Regions from separate parts of the Paenibacillus sp. LT-B23 genome, predicted to be linked through region 2. Evidence: riboswitches for the same ligand, from Rfam matches in the RefSeq annotation. Region 2 holds a riboswitch; each other region holds the start of a gene.
The links. A riboswitch is a leader RNA that binds a small molecule or an ion and turns the genes downstream of it on or off. The one in region 2 is predicted to bind cyclic di-GMP.
Positions count from the first base shown of each region.

Region 1: another riboswitch for cyclic di-GMP. It lies ahead of ACWXW9_RS12795 (transglutaminase family protein); the one in region 2 lies ahead of ACWXW9_RS19080 (glycosyl hydrolase).
Region 3: another riboswitch for cyclic di-GMP. It lies ahead of ACWXW9_RS01485 (non-ribosomal peptide synthetase); the one in region 2 lies ahead of ACWXW9_RS19080 (glycosyl hydrolase).

Region 1 covers NZ_JBSQBM010000009.1:40,873-52,084, forward strand. The annotation lists gene ACWXW9_RS12790 (collagen binding domain-containing protein) at 1-3,461, opposite strand, end outside; gene ACWXW9_RS12795 (transglutaminase family protein) at 3,673-4,470, opposite strand; cyclic di-GMP riboswitch class I at 4,493-4,574, opposite strand; cyclic di-GMP riboswitch class I at 4,616-4,696, opposite strand; gene ACWXW9_RS12800 (AraC family transcriptional regulator) at 4,796-5,683, opposite strand; gene ACWXW9_RS12805 (DUF445 domain-containing protein) at 6,406-7,662, shown strand; gene ACWXW9_RS12810 (hybrid sensor histidine kinase/response regulator) at 7,842-10,913, shown strand; gene ACWXW9_RS12815 (response regulator) at 11,010-11,212, opposite strand, start outside.
Region 2 covers NZ_JBSQBM010000015.1:80,591-91,802, forward strand. The annotation lists gene ACWXW9_RS19050 (glycosyltransferase family 4 protein) at 1-173, shown strand, start outside; gene ACWXW9_RS19055 (glycosyltransferase family 4 protein) at 167-1,315, shown strand; gene ACWXW9_RS19060 (glycosyltransferase) at 1,344-2,444, shown strand; gene ACWXW9_RS19065 (UDP-glucose dehydrogenase family protein) at 2,450-3,778, shown strand; gene ACWXW9_RS19070 (hypothetical protein) at 4,098-4,247, opposite strand; gene ACWXW9_RS19075 (sugar phosphate nucleotidyltransferase) at 4,498-5,874, shown strand; cyclic di-GMP riboswitch class I at 6,150-6,230, shown strand; gene ACWXW9_RS19080 (glycosyl hydrolase) at 6,211-7,836, shown strand; gene ACWXW9_RS19085 (hypothetical protein) at 7,886-10,174, shown strand; gene ACWXW9_RS19090 (hypothetical protein) at 10,486-10,668, shown strand; gene ACWXW9_RS19095 (helix-turn-helix domain-containing protein) at 10,723-11,091, opposite strand.
Region 3 covers NZ_JBSQBM010000001.1:308,933-320,144, reverse strand. The annotation lists gene ACWXW9_RS01485 (non-ribosomal peptide synthetase) at 1-4,526, opposite strand, end outside; cyclic di-GMP riboswitch class I at 4,658-4,747, opposite strand; gene ACWXW9_RS01480 (aldo/keto reductase) at 5,490-6,500, opposite strand; gene ACWXW9_RS01475 (type IA DNA topoisomerase) at 6,863-9,250, opposite strand; gene ACWXW9_RS01470 (glutamate synthase subunit beta) at 10,005-11,212, opposite strand, start outside.

The DNA.
Region 1 (11,212 bases), on a different contig from region 2:
ATTGGTAATTTCGGTTTTGCTTTCGGTGCAGGTGTAGATTCAGGCACAATACCACCCGTTGGCAGGCCCCCATCATCATCCGTCTGTTTTTTGTCAGGTGTAGATTCAGGCACGATGCTATCTAATACCGGGCTCTCACCATCCACAGTCTGTTCTTTATTGTCCACTAAAGGAACGGATATAGACGCCGTAGTTGTTGTTTCAGGCTCCTTGTCGCGTTTTTTGCCTGATCCTGAGCCGGTAGACGTACCTGGATTAGTAGGCGTACCAGGCGTACCCGGGCTGGTAGGTGTACCAGGCGTACCTGGATTGGTAGGTGTACCAGGCGTGCCCGGATTAGTAGGTGTACCAGGTGTACCCGGATTGGTAGGTGTACCTGGATCTGTGTTGTTTTCTTTTTGGTTGGTTACCACAACCTTCTTTATGCCGGCACTTTGTTTGATCGTATCGTCTATTTTGATTTCAAGCTTACTATCCATTATTTTATAGCCTTGGGGAGCTACAAGCTCTTCCAAGATGTAATCATCATGGAGCAATGCAGAGAACACAATCTTCCCTTCCGCATTGGTAGTTTGAATGATTGGGGCTCTTTTCTCCGCTTTATCATAGAGCGCGAATTTTGCTCCGGGCAGTACCTTATCAGGCTCATCTTGATCAACCTTTGTAATTTCGAGGCTTTCTTTAATACCGCTGCCTGAACTGGAGCCGGAAGAAGTCCGCACAATAATTTCTTGATTCGTCTCCTTCTGTTCTGTCGTTAAGCGATCCCCTTCAAAGGTTACTTTGTTGCTCACCTTTTCTTTGTCAGCTGCATCAATGAACGCTTGATATTCCAGGATAAAGGCGGAGGAGATCTCCTTCGTGAAAGCAAGCTCAAAAGTTTCCTGACCTTGAGCATCTGGCTTGAAAATGAGCTTGTAATCACGATCCCTGGTTAGTTCTGTACTCTTGGTAACCTTCCCGTTTTCAGACACCACAGTTGAATACAGATGAAAGGAATTCTCGATCAGAATCTGATTGCTGCTGGGATGATCCACAATTTTGGCATTTGTTACTTGAGACTGTCCTTCGTTTATACGGATTTGCCAGTTAATTTTATTCCCGTTCTGGCTGCCGCTTTTAGAAACATATTCTCCACCGTGAGGTAAGGTTACTTGGGCTGACCATTCTGAGATTATATTTTCTCCATCCAGAAAAAGGGCCTTATTGCGGATTTCTTTTTCAATAAGTTCTCCTTCCAGCGTGGTTTGGAACGTAATCCAATATGGGGTTTGAATCTGATTGTTAAATTGGATACGCAACGTGTTGCCATTTTGTTCGGATGGAAGAATAAGTGTGTACTGGTCTGCTGGTAATTCGGAGCCCTTTTCCACGCCGTTCCTCGATCCATTCAGTGTCATGTCGTACACTTTAACGGAGTTTGGCAGTAGCTTCTGACCTTGCAGCAATGGATCTTTTATTTCCGGTTGTTTCAGGGTCTTACGGTTATAGTTGGCCTTAATGTCCCATGTGATGTGCTTGGAGCTGGCATTGTAGCTTCCTTGCTTGGCTCCATTTTGTTGTGTCATGATATCCGGAAAGAGCCGCGCGTCTGCTTCTGCAGATTTTGAATCTCCGTCCTGCTGCCATTCAATGACGGATTTATTCCAGAACTCTGGCTTCGTCGTATCTTTCTTCCAGTCATTATTGAATGTGGTTGAATATTTGATCGTATAAGTATCTTGAATTGGTGCATGGAAAATGATATTAAACCCTTGTTTATAATCCGTTGATAACGGAATAAGCTCATAATCTGCAGGGGCTTGAAGTTCCGTTTTCCCGTCAGCGGATTGGATTTTCAAAGTGTTCGGCAACAAGGCCAGGCCGTCGTTGGGAAATACATCCTTGATGACGATATCGTTCATAGTATATTGATCTTCATTGATGGTAATAACCCAAGGTATGAATTTTGCGTTGTAGTTTGGCTCCTTGGATTCTTTAATAATAATTCCACTTTTAAGTTGTGCGGTGGCATCCTTAGAGACTCCACCTGAAGTCACACGGTTCGTTACCTTATCATCTTGATATACACGTTCTTTGGCTTTCGTTTGATAACGAATGGTATAGGCAGTATCCACATCGGAGTTGAATTGGAGATCAAAGCCGTTGCTGTCCAAATCATTCGTAACCGGGGAGACGGTATATTCTGAGGATGGAAGCACCTCTTGAGTGTCGTCTTTGTATATTTCAAGTGAATCGGGAAGCCATACCTGACTGTTGTTGAACCGATCACTTAACAAGGCTTTGTCGGCAGGTATTTTCTTTTCGCTGAAGTTGTACTTGATCACCCAAGATACCGTTTGTGTAACAGGGTCGTAACTTTCCACCTTCTTGGACAAAAATTCTCCGCGATCAACTTGCACGGTAGCGGTAGCAGAGACACCATTCATAGAGTCTCCCGAAAAAGTAGCTGTGTTGGAGAATCGGGTTTCGTCACTTGTAATATCTGTGGAATACTGAATCTGATAGGCTTGGCTAATGCTCCCGTCTTTAAAACGAATAACAAAGCCCGTACCGGCTTGATCTGGTTCGAGCGTATACTTGTCCCCGCTGATTGGGTCCTTAACTACCGTCGAGCCGTCAATATTGACTTGCAGATTATACAGTTGGAAGGAGTCTCGCAACAGCTCCAGCCCTTGAGGAGTCGGGTCTGTTACGATCGCATTCTTTACGGTGTCCAATTGTGTATTCACATTAATGGCCCAGTCAATCTTGTTTTTGCCGTTAGCTTTTCCTTGTTTACTTATTGGGGGCCCAGAAACGGGTTTGATGTTGACGATGGATGTTTGTACCCCGATCTTAATTGGAGTCGCAATAATGACTTCTGTGCTGCCCTTTGCAACTTCCTTACTGAACTCGGTTTTTACTTGCAGTTTTCCGCTTACGTTGGAATGGTTCTCTACGTAATCGTTAAAGGTCATAATGACCTTCCCTTGACGATCTACTGTAAAGGTACCAACCGCTCCATCTGTTGTAATCAACGGAGACGAGATATCTGTGTAAATTTCAAATTGTTCCGGTAAGTTAAAGGTGAAGGTATCGCCTGCTTTATACTGATTGTCAGGAATCTCCCATTCATAGCTCAGCTGGACTGCCGCACCAATGTCCACACGGACGCCGGGATTATCGACAGCATCAATGATATGGCCGGTTTCATCCGTCAAGATCAGCTTGGTTAAAATATTGTCTGCTTGAACTGAGCTGGCTGCTGCCTGAATCATGGGAGCTATGCTGGGAGGTGCCTCTAATGGTTCAGGGTTCGGAATACCGTATACATCTTCCATAACTGTATTCGCAGTATCGCTTACAGCGCTTTCTGGTACAGCCGCGGTCGAAGTGTCTGCGTAAGCCAGCGCTGCACTAAAAAAGCTTTGGAAAATAAGCAATAGCACAATGATCGTTACATTTATTTTTGTTCTCATACTCTTAAGTAAGTCTCCTATTCATCATAATATTATGGAAAGTACCCGGGCGGATTTGGTTCCCCCCTCTTTCTTGTCCCGGAAATAGTATATTCAACATCTTAGTTTTTAAATGACTGACTAGATATACAATACCTTCCTTATCTCAACAATTTCTCAACAAGAATAGAAAAAAGCCCTGATCGCAGTGATCAGGGCTTTCTAAAAAAAATTAATATTGCTTTGTTTTTGTGTATTTGGAGGGTTCTTTGGCCATTGCAAACTTCTGTTTTCCGCTTTTTAGAGCGGCATCTACTGTAGTGTCAACGATAACCCATTGATTGTTGATATTGACTTCATTCCAGGCGTGGTAGGTATTCACATAGGAGGATTCGCCCATAACCAGCTTCGTTGGAACATCCACACTTCGAAGCATGGCGGCGAACAGTGAAGCGTATCCATAGCAAATATCTTTTTGCGAAACTATTGTACGATCAATTTGTGGAAGGTAGTCTGTTGATAGGTTGAAAGGCTGATTGGAATCGTATTTAATATGACTAATGACATACTCGTAAATACGTTTCACCTTTTCATCATCTGTCGTTGCACCCTTGGTTAATTCCTTGGCTTTCCGAATCGCCTGATTCGTATCGCTCCAGTCAATATTTTGAATAGAATTGAGGTATATGGTTTTACTGTCATTCAAATTTAACAGGACCGTTTCTTCACCTATCACTTTATACTGGTTGCCAGTTAGCTGTTCCAATAAACGAATGTTATAATTGCCATTGCCCATTTGAAGAGCGAATGCTTCCTCAGGCTTGCTCGAATTCAGATAATAAGAGTATTTCTCCGCATCCTTGGTAATTACAATCTTGGTTTTGACATTGGAGTTGACAGGATAACGTATACTAACAATACCGTGGTTTACGTTGTTTTGATTCAGCCATGCCTGACTTTCGGCAGCAAATGCTGTCGTATGTAGGGGGATGGATAACAAAAAAACCAAAATAATTAAAAAAGATGACATTTTCCTCATAGAAAAACTTCCTTTCGGCGGCCAGGCTGCCATCTTAAAAAGAAGGCCCTATAGCTTTGCGTCCCTGCCTTTCGACAGGTTTGCTATTATCGTATAAAGTTTTTCAGGAAAAAAAACACGACAAAAAGCCTCTCCAACCGGTAGCTGGCTGCCATCTTAAAAAGAAGGCCCTGTAGCTTTGCGTCCCTGCCTTTCGACAGGTTTGCCATTTATCCTGAACAGTCTATATCTATCATTCTATCAGTTGGACTTCCGATTAGGCAAGCACAATCTCAGATTTTCTCTGTTTTTCGACAAAGTCATCTAATAGATGAGTTTATAGTTTGGTTCGATTCCCCCATTTTTTGCGGAAGGAATGTGGGGTTTCTCCGACATGTTCCTTGAACAGGTTGATAAAATGGCTAGTGTTGGGAATACCTACAAACCGTGCGATATCCACAATGGATTCGTCACTGGTTTTAAGCCAGCCTTGAGCCGCTGTGATGCGGACATTAATGAGATAATCGATAGGAGAAAATCCGATCTGTTTCTTGAAGTTTTTAGCGAGATTGAATTTGTTTAACTCAAACATGTCTGCCAGCGAATCCAGCGTAATTCGTTCACTGTAGGATCGATCCAAATATTGCTGAACCTTGCGTATCTCGGTGATTGTATCCTGGTTTACATACGGATGATCGTAGGGGTGCTGCAAAATATACGTCAGCAACTCACCGATGAGTCTGGATGTCAACAGCTCAGCAGAGAGAGTTCTGTCAGATTGTACGCATAACAGGGAACGCAGCTTGTCCAATATGGTGACTGGATCGTTGAGTGATATTACAGGCTTGTTGTGTTTGGCAAATTGTTCATAGAAATTGCCGATCAGATTGCCGTACACATTTACACTGATAAACTCCCATGCTTCATGACCAGCGGTGCTGTACTGTACGTATTCCTCACAACTAACGAAAAACATATCATGAGGCTTCAATATGTATTTTTTCTCCCGGTACAGTAATTCCCCTTGTCCTGATAACGTAAAAACGAGCAGAAACGAGGTGAGTTCCTTCCGTTCCATGGCATAAGCAGATGTTTTTTCGAAATAACCTATTTCCTGTATATAAAAAAGGGATTGCTTGGCAAAAGCGGAGGGAGTACGTGCAATGACGACTGGATCGCTGCTCCAAGGGGTCCCATTTCCGTTGTTTTTTTGGTCTGTTGTCATGTCCAATTCCTTTACAAAAGAGCAAATTTATCAAGCTAATCACTGTTTGTTTAATAAACAAAATGGTGGTTTACACATGATTTCCTATTAATACGGTTTATTTTATCACATCACATAAATGCATGTAGCGAATAATATTTTGAATTATTTTCCATTCGAATTCAGGTGTACTATTATGGTGAAAACAGCCTCGTTTCCTCCATATTTTTAACTCATTCATCCATATGAAAAAGTTAAATCATGTTGAAAAAATTCGGAGATGCCATGGGTTCAATTCAATTCTGGAATAAAATCCAGGAAAGGATGCTAAAGGTATTCTATGCCCATTCCACCTTCCAACGCACATATCCTTTCGTTTTGAAAAAAATGGGTCTTTGTTCTATCGAAATAGTTCATTAGGCTTATCGTGAAGAAAATTAGATTGGGTCCAATGTTGTGATTTTGTTCACAAATATGTAGGTGCACGAGGGAGATATATGAACTCTTTTTATGCTGATTAGTGTACTGTAAATATATGCAAATCATATGATAAATAACAGCATAAAAGTACAAAATTACACAAAGAGTGTATTCACTTATTTGCGTGATTTTCTGCTCCGGTGTGTTCTAATATAATAGGAAATAGAGTGCCGTTAGCTTTGGAATTCATATAGGCAATGATATGATGGGTAATACAGATATAGGGCTTCACTTACTCGACAGTCAGTTTGGAGGATTATAGGATGGAAAAACCAAAAAATACGAAAACCGCAGCGGCTTGGTCGCTCGTTATTCTGGGAGCGGGCTTTGCAGCTATGTTGCCTTTTCAGCAATATGGCTGGGCTCGGTTGTTAGCAGGTGCTTTCGAGGCAGGACTTGTCGGAGGACTGGCAGACTGGTTCGCCGTCACCGCATTGTTCCGTCACCCGCTGGGCATTCCGATTCCGCACACAGCGCTTCTTCCCAAGAATAGGGGAAAGCTGACGAGTGCCTTGGTGAGTACGGTGGAAAATAACTTGCTTAACAAAGACAGCATCGCATCTAAAATTGCCGATATCCGGCTGGCCGATTTGATGCTGGGCGGTGTGGAAAAGGGAATGCGCACGCCGGAAGCGGCTGCATCCATAGATGTTCTCGCCAAACGACTGGTTCGGTCAATTCCGCTTGCGGAGCTGGCCCCGGTAATTGCGGCAGAGATCAAGCGGCAAGTGACAGACTTCGACGTCGGACCGCTGCTGGAGGCGCTTGCCCGTCAAACCAGTGAGAAGGGCTATGACCGCCGCGCGCTGGATTACTCGCTGGAGCAGGCTGAATCCTGGCTTTTGAAGCCGGAAACGGGCTACACGCTGGGTAGCTTGGGAATGCAGGCTATTAGCGGTTTGCAAGTGAGCGGGCTGATGCAATTCGCCCTGAATGCGTTCCTTGGCTATCTGAACGAAGAGCGCATGGGTGAAATGATTCGCCATTTCCTGCTGGATCAGGTTGCGGAGCTGCAAAGGGAAGAACATCCACGCCGTCAGGCCGTGCTGGATGGTCTGAAAACACAGCTGACCCGTCTGGCGACGAAAGATACGGTTCAGGAAGGATTGAACAGCTGGAAAAACAACCTCGTGGGTACCTGGGAGGGCGATGCGTCGGTGCTTCATAAGATGGAAGAGCTGCGCGTACGTTTATTGGACTATATGGAAGATAGCAGCTATGTGCCGACCTATATTTTGCCGCTACTGGATCGGATGCTGGCTGATTTGAGAGGGAATACCGAGCTGCTGGACAAGATCAATTCTAGAATTGTGGCAGGCATTACCGGGCTGGTGGAAGCTAACCACAGTCGGATTGGTAATCTGGTACGCGAAAATGTAGATAAAATGGATAACGATTCCCTGATTGCTCTGATGGAGGACAAGCTGGGGCAGGACTTGCAGTGGATACGTATTAACGGCGCGGTTACGGGCTTCCTGATCGGTATTGTCCTGACAGGTGCCCGTATGCTGATCGGTTGATTCATTAGAGAAGAAAATGCTACAGATAAGGTTGTGGAAGCATGAGAATTGAGGCTCAAGCGTTTGATGGGTAAGCCGCACGCCACAGTAAATTATGTGTTGAATCACCATCCAATGCTGCTGGTTCGAATGAGAACCCGGCAGAGTTACGTTGATGTATGGTATCGGATGACAAGTGGATGAGTAAGCGGAGATTTCTTTTAATTACGCTGTCATTCCTGATCGTGATTATCGGCCTGCGTATGCTGTGGTTTGATTATTACCACAATCAGGATTATCCACGGGCCAAGGCGGGAATTCTGGATCTGAGGTGCCTGAATTTGCAGGAGATAAAGACCCTACCATTAAATGGTGAGTGGGAGTTTTATCCTGGAACTTTATCTTCTCCTGCCGAACTGAAATCCTTATTTATGCAGAAGCAGCGCCAGACCATTCAGGTACCAGGATTATGGAGTGAGTCGGTATCTCCTGTGGATCATAAGGCATATGGGGTTGGAACCTATCGGCTGCTTATTTTGAGTGACAGGTCGGAGGACACTTTATACGGTCTTCGGATCGGGAGGATTAGTACGGCATCCAACATATTTGTGAACGGCCGTTTAGTCAGTCATAGCGGCCAGGTCTCTAACAAGGTCGAACAGCATACAGGATCAACCGTTCCGTTCTCTGCTATGTTTGATACGAACAGACAGGCCATGGAGATTGTCATTCAAGTATCCAATTATGATTTTTCTTCCAGTGGAGGGATTGTGAAGCCTATCATTTTTGGAAGCGCGGAGGCTGTGAATAGCCGAACCAACTTCGCGATCTCGATGCAAATTATGGTATGTATTATTTTGCTGCTTCACGGGGTATATGTAGTCGTTATATTTTTTATGAATCCACAAAAGAAGGCGCTTCTGTATTTTGCGGGAATTGTGGTCTGCACGGTATTATCCATCCTGACAGACGATGACAAGCTTTTAATAGACTGGTTCCCCATCAGTTTGAGTCTTGCGTTAAAAATAACCATACTTTCCTATATAGGAATAGGTATGTGTGTACTGAAGCTGGTGCAGTCTCTGTTGGTTCGATCCCGCATCATTCAGATTGTTTTTATAGGCCACTGTTGTTTTGCGGTTACGGTTTTATTTGCATCTACATCCAACCTTTATGCATTTTTGTTGGCTCTTATTGCATTTTCAGGCATTACTCTATGTGCTACGGTTCCCACGTTTGCTTTTCTTAGAACATTCAGAGGGCAAAAAGAGGCTGTTTTTCTGTTGCTCGCATCCCTTAGCATTGCTTCCAGCATACTGTGGGGCGTGTTCAAAACGAATGACCTCCCTTATTACCCTTGGGATATTGTGCTGGCCTTTGTGGCGTTTGCGTCCTATTGGTTCAAACGGTTTTTTAATACGAACGCCGAGCTGAGAAGGTTGATGGAGAGACTGCAGCGCGCTGATCAGGTGAAAAATGAATTTTTGGCTAACACCTCTCATGAGCTGCGAAATCCTCTGCATGGGATGATCAATATAGCACAGACCGTGCTGGAGAATCAGAATGGCGCCCTGGACGAGCCCAACAGGAGAAACATGCAATTGCTCGTTACGGTCGGTCGCCGTATGTCCTTATTATTGAATGATTTGCTGGATGTTACACGTCTGCGTGAAAAGGATATTCTTCTGGAAAAAAGAAGCTTGAAGCCCCAGGCTGTAGCCTCGGGTGTGTTGGATATGCTCCAATTCATGACAGATGGTAAACCGCTAAACATGGTAGTAAGCATCCCTGCTGATTTTCCGAATGTATTAGCGGATGAAAACCGGGTAATCCAAATCCTGTTCAATCTCCTTCACAATGCGGTCAAATATACTCCTGAGGGGACCATTTCCATTCACGCACACATCCAGGGCGAAATGGCCAGTATTGAGGTTCGTGACACTGGCGTTGGGATGGATGAGGAGACGCAAAAGCGAATATTTCATCCATATGAACAAGGAAATTCTCATTTGACGGTTATTGGGGATGGGCTTGGACTAGGGTTGAGCATTAGCAAGCAATTGGTGGAGCTTCATGGGGGATCTCTGAGTGTAAGCTCTGAACTTGGTCAAGGCTCAACCTTTTCTTTCACGCTACCACTTGACCCCTCACCTGTACCCGACGAATTACGAGATAACGAGCAGGTGCGTATGGATGAAGCGGCAGATACCGATTTTATGGCTTTGCAGAATGAAGTAGTGATGCAGGTTGCGGCAGGCTCTGCACGGTCGGCCATACTCGCGGTAGATGATGATCCGGTTAATTTAAGGGTGTTAGAGGGCATTCTCGCCTCGGAATCGGAGTCTTACGACCTTGTCACTGTAACCAGTGCCCAGGATGCTCTGCATAGGCTGGATCACCGGGAATGGGATTTAATTATAGCCGATGTCATGATGCCCCAAATGTCGGGTTATGAGTTAACTCGGCGTGTGAGGGAATATTTTAGCATTTCCGAGCTGCCTGTGTTGCTGTTGACGGCACGTAGTCAGCAGGAGGACTTATATACGGGATTTCATGCCGGGGCCAACGATTATATTATGAAGCCTGTGGATTCCATGGAATTGAAATCCAGGGTCCGTGCCTTGACTGATGTTAAAAAGTCAGCAAGGGAGCGGCTGTGGATGGAGGCTGCATGGTTACAGGCGCAAATCAAACCTCATTTTTTGTTTAACACCTTGAATACCATTGCATCCTTAAGTCATGTGGATCACACCAGAATGGTGAATCTTATTGAGGAGTTCGGTAAATATTTAAGATCAAGCTTCAATCCTCAAAATCTTGATAGAGTCGTATCACTGGAATACGAGCTTGCACTCCTGAAATCTTATCTTTATATAGAGAAGGAGCGTTTTGGGAATAGACTAGATATTGTATGGGAAGTAGACGAACAGGTGTCCTTGCTTCTGCCGCCGTTGTCCATTCAGCCACTTGCGGAAAATGCGATCAGGCATGGTATCATGAATCGGATAGATGGAGGAACATTGTGCATTCGAATTCAGCAGCAGGAGGATGGCACAGAAATAGCCATTATGGATGACGGTGTGGGCATGAGTCAGGAGGAGCTGGATCGTCTGCTGGATCCTCAGCAAGAACAGTATAGCGGGATTGGATTACGGAATACGGACCGACGTCTGAAGCAAGTATTCGGTAAGGGGCTGTATATTAGTAGTCATTCCAATCAGGGTACAACGGTGAGCTTCCATGTTCCCCGGGCACAAAGGCAAGAAACTTAATATCTCTGTCCCGTAGGACCTCATACAGAACGAGGCGAAGCAAGCGTCGGTCTGATGGGGTTCTACGGGTTCCGGAGAATGACTTCAGCCGTGAGACTAGGCATGTGCCATTTGCCACTCTATAAACCAATTCGTAATTTGTTCATTGGGCTTCTCATGAAGTTCTTCCCATAAGACGGATGATAACAAATCATACCACTTGTTAACTAAGTTTTTTTTGTTCATATCAGCATAGGTTTCCATTAGTCCCCAGTAGGCTTCCTCTGCTTGGGGGTGACGACTACAGATGCCCTCATAAA
Region 2 (11,212 bases):
GCGAAGCCATTGCGGAAGGACTGCTGCGTGTGCTGGATAACCGCAAAGCCCTTCCTGACGCTCGGGAATGCAGGGACCATGTCCTGAGCAAATATACGTGGGGGCATGTGGCGGAGCAGGTGGAAGATGTGTTCCGGCAGGCCCTTGACAGAAAGGCGGCGGCAAAATGCTGAGAATAGCTTATATTGACCACACGGCAAGATGGAGCGGCGGCGAAGTCGCTTTGTATAACATACTGACGAACATCGGGGAACATATCGATCCGCTCGTCATTTTGGCGGAGGAAGGTGATTTGGCAGATCGCCTCCGGCAACGTGACATTGATGTTCGTATCGTTCCGCTGGATGATTCTATCCGTAATCGGGGGCGAAATGCCGTCAATCTGGGTGCGCCTGCGGCAGCCTACCGGTTGTTGGCTTATGGGAAAAAGCTTGCGCCTTTGCTGCGCGAGGAAAAGGTCGTGTGTGTTCACACAAACTCGCTCAAGTCGGCGTTCTACGGCGCAGTAGCCGCAAAGTCAGCGAAGGTGCCGTTGATCTGGCACATTCGTGACCATATCGGCCCGCCGTACCTGAAGCCGATTGTCGCCAAAGGCATTCGGCTGATGTCCCGCTTTTTGCCTAACGGCGTCATTGCCAACTCCAAGTCCACGCTAAGTGCGCTGGAGCTGCCCCCGGACAAAAAGACACTCGTCGTCTACTCGGCATTTGCCAAAGCGATTACGGCTCGTGATGTGACCGCAAATTCACGTGACGATGACTCGTTTAACGTTGTATTGGTCGGCAGACTGGCAGAGTGGAAGGGGCAGCATATTTTACTGGAAGCGGCACGCACTTTTTTACCGGATAAGCGTGTGAAATTTTGGCTGGCTGGGGATGCGCTGTTCGGCGAAGAGGAATATAAACGCCGTCTGGAATCCACAATGCGCGAATACGGATTAGACAACGTCAATTTACTTGGACACGTCGATGACATTCAGGGCCTGATGCAGCGCTGTGATCTGTTGATTCACACCTCCATCACACCGGAGCCGTTCGGGCAGGTCATTATTGAAGGCATGGCCGCAGGTCTGCCGGTGATTGCTTCGAATGAGGGCGGACCCAGGGAAACTGTCGTACCGAACGAAACCGGGTTGCTTATTGAACCGGGTGATCCAGCCAAGCTGGAAGAAGCCATCCGCTGGATGCTGGAGCATCCACAGGAACGTCAGCAAATGGGCGATAAAGGGATGGAACGGGTCAAGAAGCATTTTGTTATCGAGAACACGGTTAAGGATATAGTTCATTACTATAAGGGTTTGTTGGCAGGAGTCTGACCGACATTCGCGTTAAAGGATGATTCAGATGAAAATAGCGATAGCACACGATTACTTAATCCAAATGGGCGGAGCGGAAAGGGTGGTAGAGGTATTCCACGATATGTATCCGGAGGCTCCAATCTTCACAACGGTGTTCAGCGACGACCGCCTGTCGAACAACTTGAAGGATGCAGATATTAGAGCCACCTGGCTACAAAACATCCCGGGAGTGAAGGCCAATTTCAAAGGAGTGCTGCCGCTGTACCCCATCGCTATCCGTGATTTTGATTTTAGGGATTTCGACATTGTTTTAAGCTCCAGCAGCGCATTTATGAAAAGCATCCAGGTACCTAAACATACATTTCACATTTGTTATTGTCACACACCGATGCGGTTTGCCTGGGATTATGATACATATATGGCCCGGCAGTCCAAATCCAACCTGCTCAAAAGCATGCTAAAGCTTTACATGAATCGGTTGAAAACATGGGATGCCAAAACTTCTCGCAACGTAAACCAATTTGTCGCCAACTCTTCGGTCGTCCAACGGAGAATTCTGCACTATTACCAACGGGAGTCGGATGTCATTTTCCCTCCTGTTAATACATCCCGTTTCCAACGTGCTGCAAGCATCGGTGACTATTACCTAATCGTATCCCGGTTAGTGTCCTACAAGCGCGTTGACCTGGCGATTGAGGCATTCAAGCGCAATGGTCTCAAGCTGCGCATTGTTGGTGAAGGACCGGATCGTAAAAGACTGGAAGGCATGGCCTCCCCGAACATTGAGTTTCTTGGCAGACTTGAAGACGAAGAGGTCAATAAGCTAATGGCAGAATGTCGGGCGCTCGTTTTTCCGGGGGAAGAGGACTTCGGTATCACGCCTCTGGAGGCGAATGCAGCCGGACGGCCTGTTATCGCTTATCAGGGCGGGGGAGCGCTGGATACCATTGTCCCTAATGTGAATGGTGTATTTTTCCGCAGACATCAGGTAGAGGATGTGCTGGAGGCGGTCGCCAAGGTCGAGCAGCATGCATGGGATGTGGACGGTATCATTAGCCATGCACGCAAATTTGATGAAGATACGTTCAAGGATCATTTCAAAAAGTATGTAGAGCAAGCCTATGTGAACTTTCTAAAAGGAGGATGAACGGAATGAAGCTGGCTGTAATCGGTACTGGATACGTTGGACTCGTCTCGGGCGTGTGTTTTGCACATAAAGGTAATGAGGTGATTTGTGTCGATCTGGAGCAGTACAAAATCGACATGCTGAACCGGGCGGAATCTCCTATTTATGAACCTGGCATTGAGGAATTGATCGCGTTAAATCTGGAAGCAGGTCGTTTGCAGTTTACATCGGATTTGGCTGACGCGGTTCGCCGCTCGGATATCGTTATTTTGGCGGTGGGTACACCGTCTCTGGCTAACGGTGAAGCGAATCTGTCCTACATTGAGCAGGCTGCTGCTGATGTCGGGAAGGCCATGAACGGGTATAAAATTATAATGACCAAGAGCACGGTGCCTGTTGGAACGAACGAAAAGATCAAGGACGTGCTGGCCCGTCATACGAGTTTGTCCTTCGATATTGTATCCGCTCCGGAATTTCTGAGAGAAGGCTCTGCAATCAATGATACACTCCATCCAGATCGCATCATTATCGGTTTGGACAACACGGGGCTACGTGAAACGATGGTTTCGCTGCATCAGGTGTTCACGGATAAAATTTATGTAACGGATATCCGCAGTGCTGAGATGATCAAATACGCGTCAAACGCATTTCTGGCGACCAAAATTTCGTTTATCAACGAAATCGCCAATATTTGCGAAAAGGTGGGCGCGGATGTCACTTGTGTGGCTGACGGTATGGGGATGGACAAACGAATCGGGTCCTCTTTCCTGCAAGCAGGGATCGGGTACGGGGGCTCTTGCTTCCCGAAGGACACGAATGCGCTCATCCAAATTGCGGGCAACGTAGACTATGAATTTAAGCTGTTAAAATCGGTGGTCGAGGTGAACACCGACCAGCGTTTCATGATCGTAGCCAAGCTGCGCGAATCGCTGGGTCAACTGCATGGCGTGCCGATTGGCATTTGGGGCTTGGCCTTCAAGCCGAATACAGACGATATCCGCGAGGCTCCGGCACTGGAAATCGTCGAAACGCTGATCCAGGCAGGCGCTATTGTGAAGCTGTATGATCCGATTGCGATGGAAAAATTCAAGGAGCGCGTGGATCACCCGAATATTGTATGGTGCTCCTCCCCGCAGCAAGCCGCCGAAGGAAGCGACGCGGTCTGCCTGCTGACCGATTGGGAAGAGTTCAAGAACGTCAATCTCGTACAATTGTCTTCCATTTTGCACAAGCCAGTCCTGATTGACGGTCGTAACGTATTTACTGAGGAGCAGATTCAAGGCTCCGGGCTGGAATACTACTCTGTGGGTCGTCCGCGGATGAGTGGGTGGAACAGAGACAAGGTGGAAGCTTAAAAAAGTGACCGTGGTGGTGTTGGAGGCGCTACGCGTGCAGATTGTTCTTCCGATTGCTGTTACCCCCGGATTTTCTTGATTGTATAAAACATTCAAAGGTTAAAATCCGGGGATAAAGGCAAACGCTGACGCTTCTTCAGAACAATTCTGCCCGCTCCGCTGCTTTTACCGCATGGAGTCACGATTTTTAACCTCCCACCTTATGGGGGGAGGTAGGAAGGGCAGATCCGCAGGAGCGGCTCAGTGAAGCCGCTCCTGCGGATCAAGGCTACTGTGCGAATGCGCTATGCTACTCCTGCGGGGCTGTCATGTGTTTACGCTATGCTGCTCCTTCCGAGCAAGGGCGTGGCAGGGCCGACTGATACTTGAAGCCTGCAAGCACGGCAGGCAAGCGCGCGAGCGTCTTTACAGGCTGACCGGACATGAATCGTCCGGTCGTGCTTTTTGCAATAAACGGTATGATCGGCATGATGCATATTTGAGTAGCGCAGGGATGGATTTGAATCTGGAGAAGCGATAGCGCTCGCCTGAAAGCTTTCCAAAGGAAAGCTCGCATCGGAAGCATAAGCTTACCGGGATTCAAACCTTTACACGATTTTATACAATCGAGTGAATCCCGGTCCAACAGCGATCGTAAGATCAAATCCATCCCGTAGCGGGCACTCAACCTTGCCCCATCCGATCACCTACCCAAATTATAGAGAGGAAGTGGAGAGTATATGAAGCTCGTACTTTTGTCTGGTGGTTCCGGTAAAAGATTATGGCCTTTGTCCAACGATTCCCGTTCCAAACAATTTTTGAAGGTGCTGGAGAGTCCGGAGGGGAATTCGGAATCGATGGTGCAACGGGTGTGGAGACAACTGGGGGATAACGGCTTGTCTGAATCCTCGTTCATTGCAACAGGGAGAGCGCAGGTCGAAATGATTCAGAGTCAGGTTGGGCAGGATACGCGCATCATTGTTGAGCCGGAACGAAGAGATACCTTTCCCGCCATTGCGTTGACAGCGACCTATCTATATTCCATCGTTGGTGTTTCGCCCGATGAAATTGTTGCTATATTGCCGGTAGACCCCTATGTAGAGGATGCTTTCTTTGCTACCGTCGCCCAGTTGGAGCATACCCTTCAGGAGAGTGAAGGCAAGCTTGCGTTAATCGGGGTTGTCCCTTCTTATCCTTCTGAGAAATACGGTTACATTATACCGAAAAACGATGCCACACAAGGTAGCACAGGCTACCGTGAAGTGAGCCATTTTCAAGAGAAACCCGACCGGGAGCAGGCGGAGCGTCTGATTGAACGCAATGCTCTATGGAACTGCGGGGTTTTTGCATTCAAATTAGGATATTTGCTTGATATCTTGGCATCCAAAGGATTGCCGCTGAACTATGAAGAAATGCAAAAGCAATATTCTTCTCTGGAAAAAATCAGCTTTGACTACGCGGTAGTCGAGAAGGAGAAGGATATCGTCGTTCTTCCGTATGATGGCTTCTGGAAGGACTTGGGTACCTGGAACACCTTGACGGAAGAAATGTCCCATCAGCAAGTGGGTAGAGGTGTAGTAACAGAGGATTGTGTCAATACGAGCCTCATCAATGAACTGGACATTCCCGTGGCGATTATTGGAACGAATGATCTGATCGTAGCTGCCAGCCCGGATGGCATCCTTGTGACTAATAAGGCGGAAAGTCCGCGCATCAAGGAAGTGCTCAAAGCACACAATCAGCGACCAATGTACGAAGAGCGCCGTTGGGGACATTATCGGGTAGTGGATTATGTAAAGTATGAAGAGGGCAATGAGGTATTGACTAAGCGAATCCGTGTGCTGCAAGGCAAAAATATCAGCTATCAACTTCATTTCAAGCGGAGTGAAATTTGGACCATCATTAGCGGTGAAGCGGAAATTATTTTGAATGAAAAGCTGCACAAGGTGAAGGCTGGTGATGTGGTTCGCATTCCTGAAGGGACGAAGCATAGCATTTTGGCCGTGACTGATGTGGAATTGATCGAGGTACAGACAGGTTCTGAGCTGGTTGAAGAGGATATTGTCCGCTTTTGCATGGATTGGGATGAAATTTCCCGTCACAAGTTTATTTCATAAATATTTCGTAAAGGAGGATTTTGCAAAAATCCACAAAGCGAGGTGTAATCAGGAATATATAGATCGAATTGATTTTATTCGTCTATATATTGTACCCTGGAGCGACTGGAATCGAATTTTGCAAAATCCTGAAAGATGAAAAAAAGACTCATTTATGAAGTTATTTAGCTCAAACTGTCGAAAATACACGAAAATCTGTAAATTCATAAACATGACCTATTAAATTTTGGTAAAAAAAAGTCGATACTTAGGGTAAGAAGGAATCCAAACTCCTTCCACGATAAACGCAGCCCTGTTGAAAGGCAGGTACGCAAAGCTAAAGGGCCTTCCGTAAGGATGGCAGCCTGGCTACCGAAAGGAAGAGCGAGAGTGAGCCCCTATTTTACCCCTGTGTATCGATGGATACGCAGTGTACTCCCCGTTGTTATGCTTTTTTCTTTATTGCCCGTCGGTTTTGGTGAATCTCTATCCGTGGCGAATGCTGCCACATTACAGCCTGTTAATTCGGACGCTTCTGCTGAGGCCCGTGAACTATACAACTATTTGATCAGCATTTCGGGAAAAAAAATGGTCACAGGTCAACATGATTATTTGGAAAGCCCGGATGAATTAAGCAACAAGGTCCAAAAAATCAGTAAGTCATATGCTGGTGTACATGGCTACGAGATGGGAGCCATCTCCGGCCAGTCCGCCACTACGGAGGCAGCACAACGTAAAAATGTCGTCGATAGCGCTATACGTTGGAGTAGAGCTGGCGGCATGGTTACGATGACTTATCATGAACCGCTGCCGGGTAAACCCCTGACTTGGGCCAATGTGCAGGCGAAAGTAAGCCAGGCGGAGTTCAATAAATATGTGACGCCAGGCACTACGCAGTATAATCTTCTCATTGCCGATCTGGATAAGGCCGCTATATCGTTAAAGCAGCTTCGTGATGCGGGTGTTCCGGTATTATGGAGACCTTATCACGAAATGAACGGCGACTGGTTCTGGTGGGGAAACAAGAACAATTTCAATCAGCTATGGAATATCATGTATGACCGTTTTGTAAACACGCATCAACTGAACAATCTGCTGTGGGTATGGAGTCCGAATGCGCCTAGTTCGTACACCGTCCCATATACCCCGAAATATCCGGGGGATGACAAGGTGGATATCTTGGCTGTAGACATTTACAACAATGATTTTAAGCAAAGCCATTATGAAGGACTGCTCGGACTGGCACGGAATAAGCCGATTGCCATTGGGGAACACGGTGAGATGCCGAGTCCCGAGGTCATGCAGGCTCAGCCCAAATGGGTGTATTCCATGACTTGGGGCAAGATGCTGACCGAAAATAACACGACGGATCAGATTCAGGATTATATGAATAATTCGAAGAGCTTGACGCGGGATGACGTGAACAAAGGGTTGGCTGCGATAAAACAACCTGAGGTGGAGTCACCGACCGTACCGGACACGGGGCAAAACGGCTCGACTCCGGCTCCGCCAGTGGTAAGCAAACCAGTCCCGCCTTCCGTTCCGGATATGGTCTATGCGAACGGGCTGCGGGGTGAATATTTTAACAGCATGAATCTGGACGGCACCGCTGTTTTGGTTCGCACAGATAGTAAGCTGGATTATAACTGGCGCGCCGCCTCGCCTGATCCCAAGGTGGAGGCTGATCAATTCTCGGTCCGCTGGACGGGCAAAATCAAGCCGCAATACAGTGAGACCTATACGTTTACCACGATATCTGATGATGGTATTCGTGTATGGATAGACGGCAAGCTGATTATTGATAGTTGGTTCAAACAAAGCTGGACTGAACGCAAGGGCAGCATTACCTTGCAAGCAGGCAAAATAGCGGATTTGAAAGTTGAATATTATGATGAAAAAGGCGACGCAATGGCACGTCTGATGTGGGAAAGTCAGCATGAAGCGAAAGCGGTGATTCCCGGCAACGCTTTGTTTCTTCCTTGATATATACTCTTTCCCCGCCAAAAATTTTGAGGAGAGAGGGTGGAACACAATGATGAAAAAATGGTTGACCCAAAGGTATATAGTAGTATTGGCCGGGCTACTGGGGGTCGCAGCTATAGCGATGATCGCCTGGTTTATTCATACGCCTCCAAAGAGTGAAGAACTTCAGACGGATAAAGTAGCGGCGGCCAGTCCGGTATGGAAGCTCGGTCAGCGGGATGACTCCTCAGCAGAATTTAAGGGTGTAGTCGGTAAGGACAATGTCAATATTTCTGCGGCCTCTACCGAGTCGTCTGCTAAAGGAACATTGTCAGCGATGTCCGTAGCAGGAAGTACAACGGCTCTGGTATTGCTCAGCAGTGGAGATATTCCTCCCGGTCTAAATGCGTCCACGAATCCTGAGCTGTCACTTCAGTACAAGCTGGATCAGGTTCCTCCGAACGGGATGATATTCCGTGTGCGGATTTTGGATGCGAGCAAAGCCGTTCCTCAAATGGCTGTATTTTCAAATCATCAGTTGTCCGGTATCATTCAGATTGCTGGGGTTGCCGGCACAGGCAGTGCATATAATTTCAAAAGCAATTACGAGCTATATATACCTAAAGAGCAATTGCAAAGCGGTGTTAACGTACTCAAGCTAAAGACAGCGCGCTGCCTATACTGCTCCTCTGCTGAAGATAAAAATGTGTGGTGGACTTGGGATGACTTGAGCTTGGAGACGTTAGCTTCACCTGCGACCGAGCCGATACACGGTAAATATATACTGACCGGAACGAATGTCAATAATAAAGAATTTTATTATGATGAGGGTGCAGTTAAACATTTACCATATGTTCTCAAATGGCTGGGAATTGCGTATAGCGGCAATGTCATGAGAGTCACTTGTGCCAGTAATGTAAACAAGGCCTGCACAGACGTGGGAGATTACTACCAAACGTTGAAGCAGTACAATATGCAATCGTCAGCTTTGTATTTGTATACAGGCGATATCAAGCTGCAAAAAGACGGCTCCCTGCCGGAGACGGCCAAGCAGAAATTGCGCGATTATGTAAAAAAATATGGTTCATACCTGCAATATTACGAAGTAGATAATGAACCTGGATTGTTTAACCGCTCGAAAGCGGTCAATTTGGCCGTGGCCAAATGGCTGAATACGGAAGGTAAGCAATTGGCGCCGCATCTCAAAACGGTTGCGCCGGGCTGGGCCTACTGGCCGACATATTCAACCAAGGCATGCAAAAACCAAATCGGAGGTACGCTCAAATGCGGTGATCCGGATGGATGGGAGCGGGACCCGGCACAACGTAAGCAACTGGAGGATGTCACTGACCTGACCAACGGACATGCCTATGGCGAATCGTATAACGAAGAGGGCGGAGGCAGCTTTGTTCAAAATCTGAAAACGTTCGGCGGTTCAAGTAACGGGCTGGAGAAGAAGATGCTGAATACGGAGTTTGGTACGAACGATACGCATCGGGACAACCCTGAGTACGGGGCCAGTCAGCCACAAGCAGCCGCGTTCGACCGGATTATGCGTTCGCAGATCGGTTTTGCCGATATGTTTATCCAGCATGCTGCTTTCTATAAGGACTACACGCTGTTTAAAACCGGCTTTGACCTGCAAAATCACAATCCGGCGAATACGGAAATTTATCCTTTCGGACAAGGGCAGGACAGCCGTGTAAACATCATGAGACGCTTGAGTCTGGCTTATGCCACACACGGGAAACCATTGACTTATATGGTACTGAATCCGGAGGAAACAAAGGATAAGATGGTCTATGTCCGTGCAGTGGATACCTCCAAACTGAAACCGCTGGCTGGCAGTGGCGCCACCTCGGACAAATTGCTGGTGAATCTGGTGAACTTCGAATCCACAGCACAGACGATCCGCGTACGGGTGACGATGCCGAAGGCAGGTTTGTACACGGGTGAGCGCTTCGGAGCCGGGTCTTCCTACAGCCAGGCACGGCGTTCCCTATCAGGACTTAATGCTTCGCCTAATCTCGATTTTGAAGAAAAACTGGGACCCGGCGAGTCGGTGCAATACATTCTGGAATTGAAAAGTACAGATCAGGCGGCAGCTTCGGCTCCAACAGAGGTGAAGGCCGCCTCTGTGGAGGCAGGCGCGGTAAAGATTGATTGGCTTCAGGCAGAAGGTGTATCAGCCTATGATGTGCTGCGTGCGGAAGGAACAGACGGGGCGTATCAGGTGATCGCCTCCGAAGTAGCGGGAAACACGTATACAGATCACACGGCGAAAGCCGGGAGCCACTACGCCTATAAAGTCAGAGCGACCGGAGGCACCCAGATATCCCAAGCCGCCAAGGTCGCTTAACCAGGACAGAATGCAGAATAGGACCAGAGTCGAAGAATACCTTACATGTAACCGAAAATAGAATGCCAAAGAACCTATCAGGAGAAAGTAGGACCTGACAGGTTCTTTTTTATCTGAAAATCGTTCTGATTTGGCAGATCATTGCGTATATTTCAGAAAAAAACACAGAAATCCTTTAATTTTCTCGCCATAAGACGACAACATTACAGGTACGTATTCATATATAATAGTTTTGCTCATAACTATACATACATGGCTTGTGGGGATTCTCTTTCCGGTGAACAAGAATGATAAAGTGAGGTTAGTGCCGAATGAACAAGGAGACAGAATCAGGGATGGACAGCCCTCTTCTACGAAACAACGAACGGAAAGCAGACAAACCTGTCGTCCACTTGGACATCCGGGATATTTTGCTTCAATGCGGTATCACGATGCCGCAATGTTTACAGAGCGAAGCGGACGGAACCAAGGGCCGGAAGGATAAGAGCAAGTAAAATATCGGTTGCCGGCACTGCTAAAAACAGGAGTGAACCGGCTCCCACCCTTCTTTATTCCATCATTCGTTCCATGCGGACAAACGCGATAAAACGCTTGGCTTCTTCCTCAGACAAGGTTCGTCCGTCAATGGTCAGATTAAAACGCTGCAGGATATCTTCATCGGACAGTTCCAACTGGTCCACAAATTCCCTCACATCTGAATCCAATACCGCTACCGGATGGCTAGTGCGTCCTACCAAGTAATCAATGGATACCCCGAAAATGTCCGCAAGCTTGGTCAGTATCTCAAAATCTGGCTTGCGCCGGTTTTTTTCATAGTGAGAAAGAGCCGCCCGCGTAATTCCGAGGGATTGCGCTAGTTCCTCTTGTTTTAATCCCTTATATTCCCGTAATTCAGCGATGCGGGTGCCATAATTCATCTGATTTTCCTCCTGAATGCAAGGTTGAGAAAGTAAAAAAAGCAATTTTACGCTTGACAAGATACGTTTTGTATCATAAATTAGTTATGTAGGATACATAACGTATCGTTGTTTTATAGTT
Region 3 (11,212 bases), on a different contig from region 2:
TATACCTCTTCTACCTCCGCCGTTGTAATGTTGCTGGAGCTTACATCACTGGCTGTCAGTTCCGTATATTCCTGTGATGCGCAATGCTCGATAATTTGCTCCAGATTTCGCTTAAAGCCTTCCGCCACTGTGATCAGCGTGGCCTTTTCATATTCGTGCTTGTGATAGGCGAAACTCAGTCTTAGTTTTCCATCAGTCACCCTTCCGTTAATGTCCAAGCAGTAAGGTCTTTGCATGTCGGGTGAAACCGTCTCATCGCTAAGAACATCGGAGATGGTAAATATGTCAGTATCGATATCCTGGTCAAACTGCCCCAGGTAGTTGAAGCTGATCTCAGGGTGCAAATTAAACCTTAAGATTTCCTCGTCCCGAGAGAACGTCTGGTATTTTAAAATGCCGTAGCCGATGCCTTTTTGCGGAATGCGCCGGAGGCTTTCTTTAACGGCTTTAAGCCGGGAAGACACGTTCTTGACGTCTGCCATATCCAAAATCACAGGGTATTGGGCGGTAAACCAGCCTACGGTTCTGCTGATATCCATATCCTGAATGATTTCTTCGCGTCCGTGCCCTTCCAGGTTAACAAGCACCTTGTCTTCTCCTGTCCATTCCCGAATAGCCTCTCCCAATGCCGTCAAAAGAACATCGTTGATTTCAGTATTGTAAGCCTTATTCACTTCTCTAAGCAGCTTGGCGGTTTGGACTTCATCCAGCACGATTTCGATATGATCGCTATCCATATATTTTCTGCCATGAACAGAATGATCCTTGGGAATTGGCTTGATTTCATTCTGCTCCAGTTCGGACCAATACGTGATTTCTTGCAGAAGCTCCCCGCTGCTGGCATACGTATAAAGTTGTTCAGACCATGCCAGGAAAGAGTCCGTTTTGCCTCTGAATGTGACTTCTTCCCCCTTCTCCGCCTGTCGGTATCCTGTAGAAATATCCTCAAAAAGAATCCGCCAAGAAATCCCGTCAACCACCAGGTGGTGAATACTTATGCACAGATAGTCACCGTCTTTCTTTTTGAACAAGCCCGCTTGCATCAGAGGTCCACATTCTAAATCCATGCGGGACTGAAGCTGGGCGGCTTCTTCTTTTACGGAGCTATCATATATATCATCATTTGTAAGATCCTTTACCTCCAGCGAATATAGTTCGCCTTCCGTGCCCCGGTTGAACAGAACCACCTGTCCCGCCTTCTCACGCACTACAATACGCAAAGCATCATGGTGTTCCACCAAGCCATCTAACACTTTTCTTAACACCTTTTCGTCAAAGCCCTGTTTCCTATGTAACAGAACAGACTGGTTGAAGTGATTTTTTGCTGCAAAAGGCTGCTCGAAAAACCAGCTTTGGATGGGCGTGAGCATGATTTCTCCTGTTACCATTCCTTGAAAAGCAGTATGTTCGACAGATTGTACATAGGCACTCAATTGTTCAATCACAGGATGGTCAAAAAGATCCTTCAGTTGCAGCTTTAGCTTATAATCGTGAAGCTTGGACACGACCTGGATGGCTTTAATAGAATCTCCCCCCAGATTCAGAAAGTGATCCTTAATGCCTACTCGTTCGACTTTCAGGACTTTTCCCCATATTTCAGCCAATATCTCCTCTATTTTGTCTCTCGGTGCCACATATTCCTCCGTTGCATTCACGCTCAGATCGGGCTCAGGCAATGCCTTTCGGTCAATTTTTCCGCTCGGAGTCATCGGCATGTCGTCCAGTTGCATAAAGCTGGACGGCACCATATAATCAGGCAGCTCCTGCATAAGCTGGTCCCGCAGCTCTTCCGCTCCCGGTTTGCCCTCTGCTGTAAAATACGCCGCCAGATACTTCTCGCCTTGCTTGTCTTCCCTGGCGATCACCGCTACTTCCCGGACAAGCGGATGCTTCATTAGCTGCGCTTCGATTTCCCCCAGCTCAATGCGGAAGCCGCGAATTTTCACCTGATCGTCGATTCTTCCCAAAAATTCGATATTCCCGTCCGGTAGCCAGCGCACCAGATCGCCTGTCCGGTACAGCTTCTCTCCAGCTTCGTAAGGATTCGCCACAAACTTCTCCGCCGTTAGCTCCAGCCGGTGCAAATATCCCCTGGCCAATCCGTCTCCCGCAATGCACATTTCCCCGGCTGCTCCCAGCGGCAGCAGCTTTTGATGTGTATCCATAATGTAAATTCGAGTATTGGCAATCGGTTTGCCAATCGGTACCGATGGATACCCCATATCCTCTTCTCGGTACGTCCACGCGGTTGCAATTACGCTCGATTCGCTCGGACCATAGGCGTTCATATACTCCACGCTGTCCTTCCACCGCATAACCAGCTCTTTGGTAATCGCTGATCCGCCCGTCACCAGTTTTTTCAGCGCTGGCAGCCTGTCCGGTTCAATCCCCGCCAGATAAGTAGGCGGCAGCAGGGCAATCGTAATTTCGTTTTCGTTCATGAAGCGCGCAAATTCATTCAGATTATTAATAATATCCCGCGAAACCAGATACAGCGTTCCACCTCCCAGCAAAATCGTGAACATTTCCCAGACCGAGGCGTCAAACGAACTGCTGGCAAATTGCAGCATCCGGTCCGATCCGTCCACGCCCCATTTTTCCTGGAAGAAATGCTGGAGGTTGATGATTCCCCGGTGTTCTACCATGACCCCTTTGGGTTTCCCCGTAGATCCCGAGGTATAAATGATATAAGCCAAATCCTCCGGATTGTTAACAGGCTCCGGATTGGCACGGTCTAGCTCTATATACCTCAGGCTTTCGTCATCCAAGTCCATGATTGCCCCGTGATAGGTGAGCTTGTCCTGGAGATGCTTTTGCGTCAGTACAATGGACGCACCGCTGTCCTCCAGCATGTAGTGAATCCGTTCCTCCGGATAATTCGGATCTATCGGCAGGTAGGCGCCGCCCGCTTTGAGTGTTCCCAGGATGCCTATGACCATTTCCATGGAACGCTCCGCCATGATGGCGATGATATCGTTCGGCTTCACTCCACGCTCTCTCAAGACTGTGGCCAGCCGATTCGCCTGCTCGTTCAGCTCCTGGTAGGTCAGCGTTTGCTCTCCCCAGACCAAAGCCAGGTGATCTGCTCTTTGCTCCGCTCGTTCCTCGAACAACCCGTGGATCGTTTGATCCTTTGGATATTCCGTCTCCGTATGGTTAAAACCGCGAACTAACGTACTCCTTTCTTCCTCTGGCACGATTTCGATTTGCGAAATAAGAGTTTCACTTTGCTCCATGACTTGAGCAAATAAATATTCAAAGTGGGAGATAACGTTCTCAATGGGGATGAATCTTTCAAAAGCCTGTATCTGATAGTCAAAATTAACGGCTACATCCGCTTCACCTTCTTGTCCCCATATCAGGAGATTGAGTGCATTTCTTTCATGATGATGCGGCATACTTACAATCCGGCTTGCTGCGCCGATCAATGCTTCTCTCGTTTCCTGTTCCTCGAAAGAAAGCGATATATCAAACAGTTTGCCTTTCTCATTGCTATTCTCGTAAACCGCCCGGTAAATTTCACCAAAAGACATTTTCTGATGACGATAGCATTGCATAAGCTCACGTTTGATGCTCTTAATCAGTTCTTTGAAGCTTATATCTTTCTCGGGGCTGATCCGCAGCGGCAGCACGTTGGCGAAATGTCCCATAGTCTGCTTATATTTTGCTTTGCTCCGATTAAAAACCGGGACGCCGATCACCATTTCGTTCCGATTGCAAATCTTGCTGAAATACAGGAACAGTATGCCTAAAAAATAGTGGAATGACGAGCATCCTTCCTCTTTGCAAAATTCAATCATTTGATTGTATAACGCCTTGTTTATAGTTAAGGTTCGCCGATCACTCCAAACGGAATCGCCGTCACCATCATCGATATCCATGCCTCTGCTCAACAGAGGCTCGGGAATGGTCAGATATTTGTTCTGCCAGAACACCCTATCTTTTAAAAAGGCCGGAGAATTCAGATAATTCTGATTATCGGAAATAAAATCAGCATAGGAATAGACCGTTCTGTTCATTTCGCCAATTCCTTGCACCAATTTATTGTAATTGTCAAACATTTGACTGATTAAGAGAGCAAATCCCCATCCGTCGATCACCAAATGATGAACTTTAAGTAAAATGAAGTATGTGTTCGGGGCACCTTTCAACAAAACAAATTGAAAATAGAAATCCTCTGGTTGAAAAGGTTTTAAAAACTCTTTTTTCATCCAGTTGATGCAAAAAGAGTTTGGATTTTTCTTTACCGAAAAATCATGAAACGGAACTTCATAGTCAGCTTCTGGCAAAAATGTTAAATAAGGCTCTCCCTTTTTATCAATAAAACGGGCACTCAGAGAATCATTTTGCCTGATTAATAACTGCATGGACTGCCTAATGATAGCCGTATTCAGGTTTCCTTTAACCTCAACATACCCACCGATATTGTAAATAGGCTTTCCAGGGTACATGCACTGTTCGAACCATATATCTTTCTGATAGGAACTTAACGGATACTCCTTGACACTTATTACACTTGTTTGCATAAAATCCCCTCCTGTTGTTAAACATTTCATGCGTTCTACTCCGTATGCCCAAATCATTTCCGCTACAAATAAAAGAAGCCTATTCCCATATAAAAAGCACAGGAACAGACAGCAGACTTCGCCCGGTTTCCTTCGGCAACCTGGCAATCATGGCTGTTTAATCCAGCTTTAGACCCATGGCTTTGTGTCCACCACTTTCGAGGTGTTTACGATTAACGGGAAATACATTCGTATATTTTTTACATCTTTTGAGCATGTTCTTATGCTTCTTCCTCCTACATTCGGTAGGAGCTGACCTTGAGTTTTCAAAGCATTTACCTTGATATAGTTTTACAATACGTTGTTAGGTGCTGATTAAAATACTTCAGCAAGCCACTAAATTCCTGTCATCCGACAACTCCAGTTCATTTTACTTAATTTCCCTTATCCCCCAAGATTAAGAGATAACAACCTGTACAACTTTAGCGGCTTAGCTTTTTTTAAAATGATGGATTTGTGATCCACCTAAAAATGACGTTCCAAAGCTTCTCTCGCATTCGATGTTTCGCCGAAAATAGCGACGTGAGTGTACACGGGGAGTGAAGGACAGTTGGAGTGCAACTTCGGAAGAGTAAAACGTGCTTTTTCCAACATTTTCTAGGATAAAACCAAAATCAAACCAGGAAAACAAGAGGGAACCCCCTCCACAACTGATTAAGAACAAATAAGCTTACTGCGGAAGATATATCCAAGGTCTAGTCACAAAGCGTAGCACCCCGAAGAAAAGAATGTCCTTGCAAGAAATGTCGCGCCTAACCTTTAGCAAGGAAGAAGCATGCCATTCTTCCACCTGCGAACGAAGCATTAATGTCAACCAAGCGTCAAGGAGTGCACATGGACAATATCGTCCTAGTCATGGAGGTGTTAGACAGCGTACCAGCGAAGTTCATTTTCCAACGGAATATTCCACGATTTGAGCCATGATCACTTTGATCTGAGCACTTGGTTGGAAACGTGGCTAACCATCTCAATCTCACCGGCTGTCAAGGTAAACTGCATCGCCTTCACATTTTCCACGGCATGATGTACTTTTGAAGCCCCAGGTATCGCAAATACGTTCTCTCCGTGAGCGTTAATCAGCCAATTCAGGGCAATCTGGGTTGGCGTCACGTTATATTGTTGAGCCAGTTGTTCCAATGTTTCAATTAGTGGCTTTGATCTCCGCAGCCCCGAATCCCGGAATGCCGCCGTCCACTTGCGCGGACCCTTGATCGACTTGACCAGAGACGGATTATTATGGAATTTTCCACTTAAGACCCCCTGCATTAGCGGAGAGTATGCGATGATCGCCACGCCAAGCTCTTTAGCCGTGTCCAGAATTCCGTTCTGTTCGATTCTCCGGTCAAGCAGGCTGTATTTCACTTGATTCGAAACTAGGCGAAGGCCGTGCTCACGCAGCACACGATCGGCTTCACGTATTTGTTGCGTGGAAAAGTTACTTACGCCCACATATTTAATCTTTCCTTGCCCAACCAGTTTAGCCATCGCATTCATCACGGCGCCAACCGAAGCAAAGGAGTAAGGCGAATGCACCTGGTAGAGGTGAATCGTCCGTTGATCCAAATGGCGAATACGTTCATCAATCGTTGCTGTGATACTGCCTGCGGTCCGAAAGGCCGGCCACCATTTCGTAGCGATATTCGCCTGTTCCGCGAGCGGTCCTCCGATCTCATTCAGCGTGCCGGCTAGTAGCTGCTCAGACTGTCCGCCACCGTATGCTTCGGCAGTATCAAACCAATTAACTCCACCTTCTAAACTGGTCTGAACGATTTGCCGTATATCCTCCCGCCGCAGCACTGGCCAGAATTTCCCGACTATCCCTTTTCCATTGCTGAACTGCCAACACCCAAGCCCCAGCGGTGACAGCTTTAAATCCGAGTTGCCCAGCTTACGTAATTGCAGTGAGCCTGCCACACTTACCGTTTTCTCTTCCACGATCCTTCCATCATCTCCCGTAAAAAAGTTTTCATGTGAAACGATTGCCTTCACGTTTTAAAGCACATAACACAACTTTTCTTCCTGATTTGCACAGTCCACTATGGAAAGTTTTTTGAACGCTATGCATAGAGTCTGCTTTATAAACTACCTAAAAAAAATACTTTTGCATAACCCATATTTGTTTTATCGGTTGGAAGCTTACAAATGTTTAATAAAATGTTATACAAGCATCTCTTATGGGTAATTTTGGTGTACGGAACATAAAAAAAGATGACTCCTGATGAATTCAGAAATCATCTGATGACAGCTAGAAATGGCCTTCTTTTTCAATCTGTCGAAAATCATACTCTGTACCTGTATCAGTTTTCCTCACGAACGCTAAGTTGCCCTGTACCTGGTTCATTCAGAACAATTCTTGCTTTGACGGTCGAACCATCTTTACGCTTAAAAGATAGCAGCTGTGTCTGTCCCTTCGTCAACAGAGACTTGAGCATCGTTTCCGTAATCTGCTTGCCAGCATATTCCTTCCAGACGACAAAGCCGCAGCCCTGCTTGTAGTGGCTGCATCCATATCCTTTACGGCCTTCGATAATGCTCCCGCCGCAATTCGACCGCGGGCAGCTGCCTAAAGTCTGCCTTTGGCCCGGAGAAGTGCCCGACGGCTCGGCGGACGAAGCTCGCGCTGCACCTGCGCTTGAGCTACTCCCAGCTGAACCCGATGCAGCCGCAGTACGCCCTCCTGCACTCGATAGCACTTGCTCCAGTGACGATGCTTCGCCCGAGTTGTTGGTACGCCGTGACGGAGCGCGTGCAGCCCCTTGGGTGGTGGTGCTTCCGCTTGCGCCTCCACTACGGGCGCCTACCTTACTACCCGAGCGTTTACCTCTTGCTTCCTCGCCAAAAGCGTTCGCTGGAGCCGGTGGTTGCTGCCTCACCTTGTCAATGATGGATAAGGTAAACTTTTTAACGTTATCCATAAACTTTTCCTGGGCAGCTTCCCCCTTGGAAATTTGATGCAAACGGCGTTCCCATTGACCTGTCATTTCCGGCGATGCAAGCAGGTCAACCCCCGCATGACGAATCAGGTCAATAGCCATTTTCCCCTTATCCGTAATGAGGATCTTTTTACCCTTCATTTCAATGTAGCCAACCTTCTTCAAGCGTTCAATCGTGGCAGCACGTGTCGCCGGCGTACCCAGTCCCGCATCCTTCATGACCTCGCGCAGCTCCTCGTTCTCCATCTGCTTGCCTGCGCTCTCCATGGCTTTAAGCAACGTGCCCTCTGTGTAGCTTTTAGGCGGCTGCGTGGCCTTCTCTTTCATCTCAGCACGAGTGCAATCCACCGGACGACCTGCATCAATCTCAAACTTCTTGTCCGTCCATTCGTCCGTTTCCTCTTCTTCCTCTTTCTTCGGTGCTTTGCTCTTTTTGCCTTTATCCTGATCTGCCTTGCTCAGAACTACCTTCCAGCCCAAGGACAGAAGTTCCTTAATGCTTGTTTTGAACAGATGCTTGTCCACCTGAGTCATCACGGTATGCATTTTATATTCGGCAGGCGGGAAGAAATGTGACAAAAACCTGCGGATTATCAGGTCATATACATTTTGTTCCTCTTTGCTGAGTGTTCCCGGTCTTTTCAACGTCGGCAATATGGCATGGTGATCCTCAACACGGGATGGATTGCAGACAGCTTTATTCTGTTTATGGACCAAATTGGGGTTCGCTTGCTGTACCAGATCAGCATAAGGACCTGTGCCCAGCATACGAAGCGCCTTGTGCATACCGTCTATATTTTGCTCCGTTACATAGTTGGAATTAGTACGCGGATAGGAAATGACCTTATGCCGCTCATAAAGCGCTTGTGCTACATCCAGTGTTTTTTTGGCTGAATAACTATACTTGGCATTCGCCTCGCGTTGAAGCAGCGTCAAATCGTACAACTTGAACGGATATTCCTTGGTCTGCTTCACATCATATTTGGTGATTTTACCTATTTTTCCGCGAACTGCGGCTGCTATCGCCTCAGCTTCTTCCGGTTTGGTGAGCCGATCTCCCTGCCACGCACCTTTGTACTTGATCTGATCTTGCTTAAACTCGGCCCACACGTCATAAAAGGTTTGAGACTGAAACGCCTCAATTTCCTTTTCCCGGTCATGAATCAATGCCAACACAGGGGTCTGCACCCGTCCGACTGACAGTAACGCGTTATGCCGTGTTGTAAAGGCTCTGGAGGCATTCATACCAATCAACCAGTCTGCTTCACTTCGTGCCCGCGCAGCCTGAGTCAGAAATTCAAACTCCGAAGCATCTCGCAAGCGTTCGAAGCCTGACGCAATACTCTCTGCCGTTAAATCCGAGATCCACAGGCGCTTGACCGGCTGACGCAGCTTTAACTGCTGTTGAATCAACGCAAAAATATATTGCCCTTCTCGCCCTGCATCACAAGCATTCACGATTGCATTGCAGCGTTTGGCCAACTCACCAATTATTTTTAACTGATCTTTTGTTTTCGGATTCGGTACGATTTTAAACTGCTCAGGGATAATGGGAAGATCTTTAATATTCCAGCGTTTGTACTTGGCATCGTATGCATCCGGCTCAGCAAGACCCAGCAAATGACCGATCGCCCAAGTTACAATATATTTCTCCCCCTCCAGATAGGTTCGGTTATTTTTAGCCCTCGGCTCCATAACAGCCGCAATGGTGCGCCCCATATCCGGTTTTTCAGCAATAATCAACGTCTTCATTCGTATTCCATTCCTTCCTGACGGCCTTCTGCTTCCCTTCCCTGACTCACACGTATAACAAACGAGAGGTAAATGAAATACAGGCAGGGCCTCATGCAAAAGGAGCCTTCTCCCGGCGAAAGCTCCTTTGTCCATTAGCGCTTCAACAATATACGTGTATTATACCATAGATACAATCATACTCTCAGGTGATGATTAACGAAGCCATAAAATGATAGTAGCCCTTTCATTTTCTATAAGGCCATGTAAAAGAGCTTTATAAATTGAACTTAAAAGTTACTATAGTGCCATTGCGCAAAGGGATGTTACTTCCCATCGCCACCACTTTTCGCTTGTATAGCCCCCTTCCACCTACTCGGTTTTCCCTATACCTTTTTCAGTTCGACTTATATGATAATTCAGATGAAGTTTCATTTAAAATCACTCTTCACATATCAACATGAGTTATATTCATGTTATTTTATATTACATTAAAATTGAGTTTTATCTTTATTTTCGCAAAATAATTTCATTATTCAATAAAAAAGCTACACTTCACTCCTGTTTTTATGTTATGATCGCTGTAGAAAATAGAAACAAAGATTTGAAAATCATATAAAGTCATATTATTTAACATTAAATTCACAATACTTTACATACAATGATAACAAATGCTGTTTCGGCATTTTACAACCCTGATCATGACAATCCTGTGAACGCAACAAAGCCCCATCCGAGGATGGAGCTTTGACTGGTAACTAATATAGAGCTATATTTACACCAAAACGGTAGCGCCCATCAGGTATTTATCGACCTCACGTGCGGCTTCCCGACCTTCATTAATGGCCCACACAACAAGGCTTTGCCCGCGACGCATATCACCAGCAGCAAAAACCTTATCTACATTCGTAACATATTTCCCGTAACGTGCTTTAACGTTGGAACGACGATCGGTTTCCAAACCAATTTGCTCCACAATTGTTTGCTCAGGACCGTCGAATCCAATCGCAATGAGAGCAATCTGTGCCGGAAATACGCGCTCCGTACCCGGAACAGGCTGATAGATCTTGCGACCTGTCTCATCCACAATACGCTGAATTTGAATCGTGTGCAGCTCTTTCAAATTACCGTTCTCATCACCTACAAACTTGGTGGTCATGATGGAGAACTCACGCGGATCTTCCCCAAATATCGCCTTCGCTTCCTGCTGTGCATAATCAAGAGTGTACACATTCGGAAATTGTGGCCAAGGATTGGCAATAGGGTCACGTTCCACAGGAGCTTTGGCATGTGTACCAAATTGTGTAACACTTCGACAGCCATGACGCAACGAAGTAGCCACACAGTCCGAACCTGTATCACCACCACCGATTACAATAACATCCTTACCTTGGGAGGACAAATAATTGCCATCTTCCAGATTGGAATCCAGGTAGCTCTTGATGGTACCGTTCAAATAATCCATCGCATAATGAACGCCATTCAAATCGCTACCTTCAATGTTGAATTCTCTCGGCTTTGTGGAACCACCACACAGTACAACCGCATCATACTCAGCAATAAGCTGATCGGTAGGAATATCCTTTCCAATCTCGGTATTCGTAATGAACTGAATGCCTTCCGCCTCCAGCAAATCCACACGACGCTGAACAACCTTTTTGTCCAGCTTCATAGAAGGAATGCCGTACATCAGCAGCCCGCCAACACGATCCGCGCGCTCGTACACAGTTACGCTGTGTCCTGCTTTGTTAAGCTGCGCAGCAGCAGCCAATCCTGCCGGACCCGAGCCGACAATAGCCACTCGTCTGCCTGTACGCTTCTCCGGCGGATTAGGGACAACCCAGCCTTCCTCAAAGCCTTTTTCGATAATAGCTTCCTCAATCGTCTTGATCGTAACAGATTGTCCGATCAGGCCGACCGTACAGGAACCTTCACATGGCGCAGGACAGACACGCCCAGTAAATTCCGGGAAATTATTTGTTT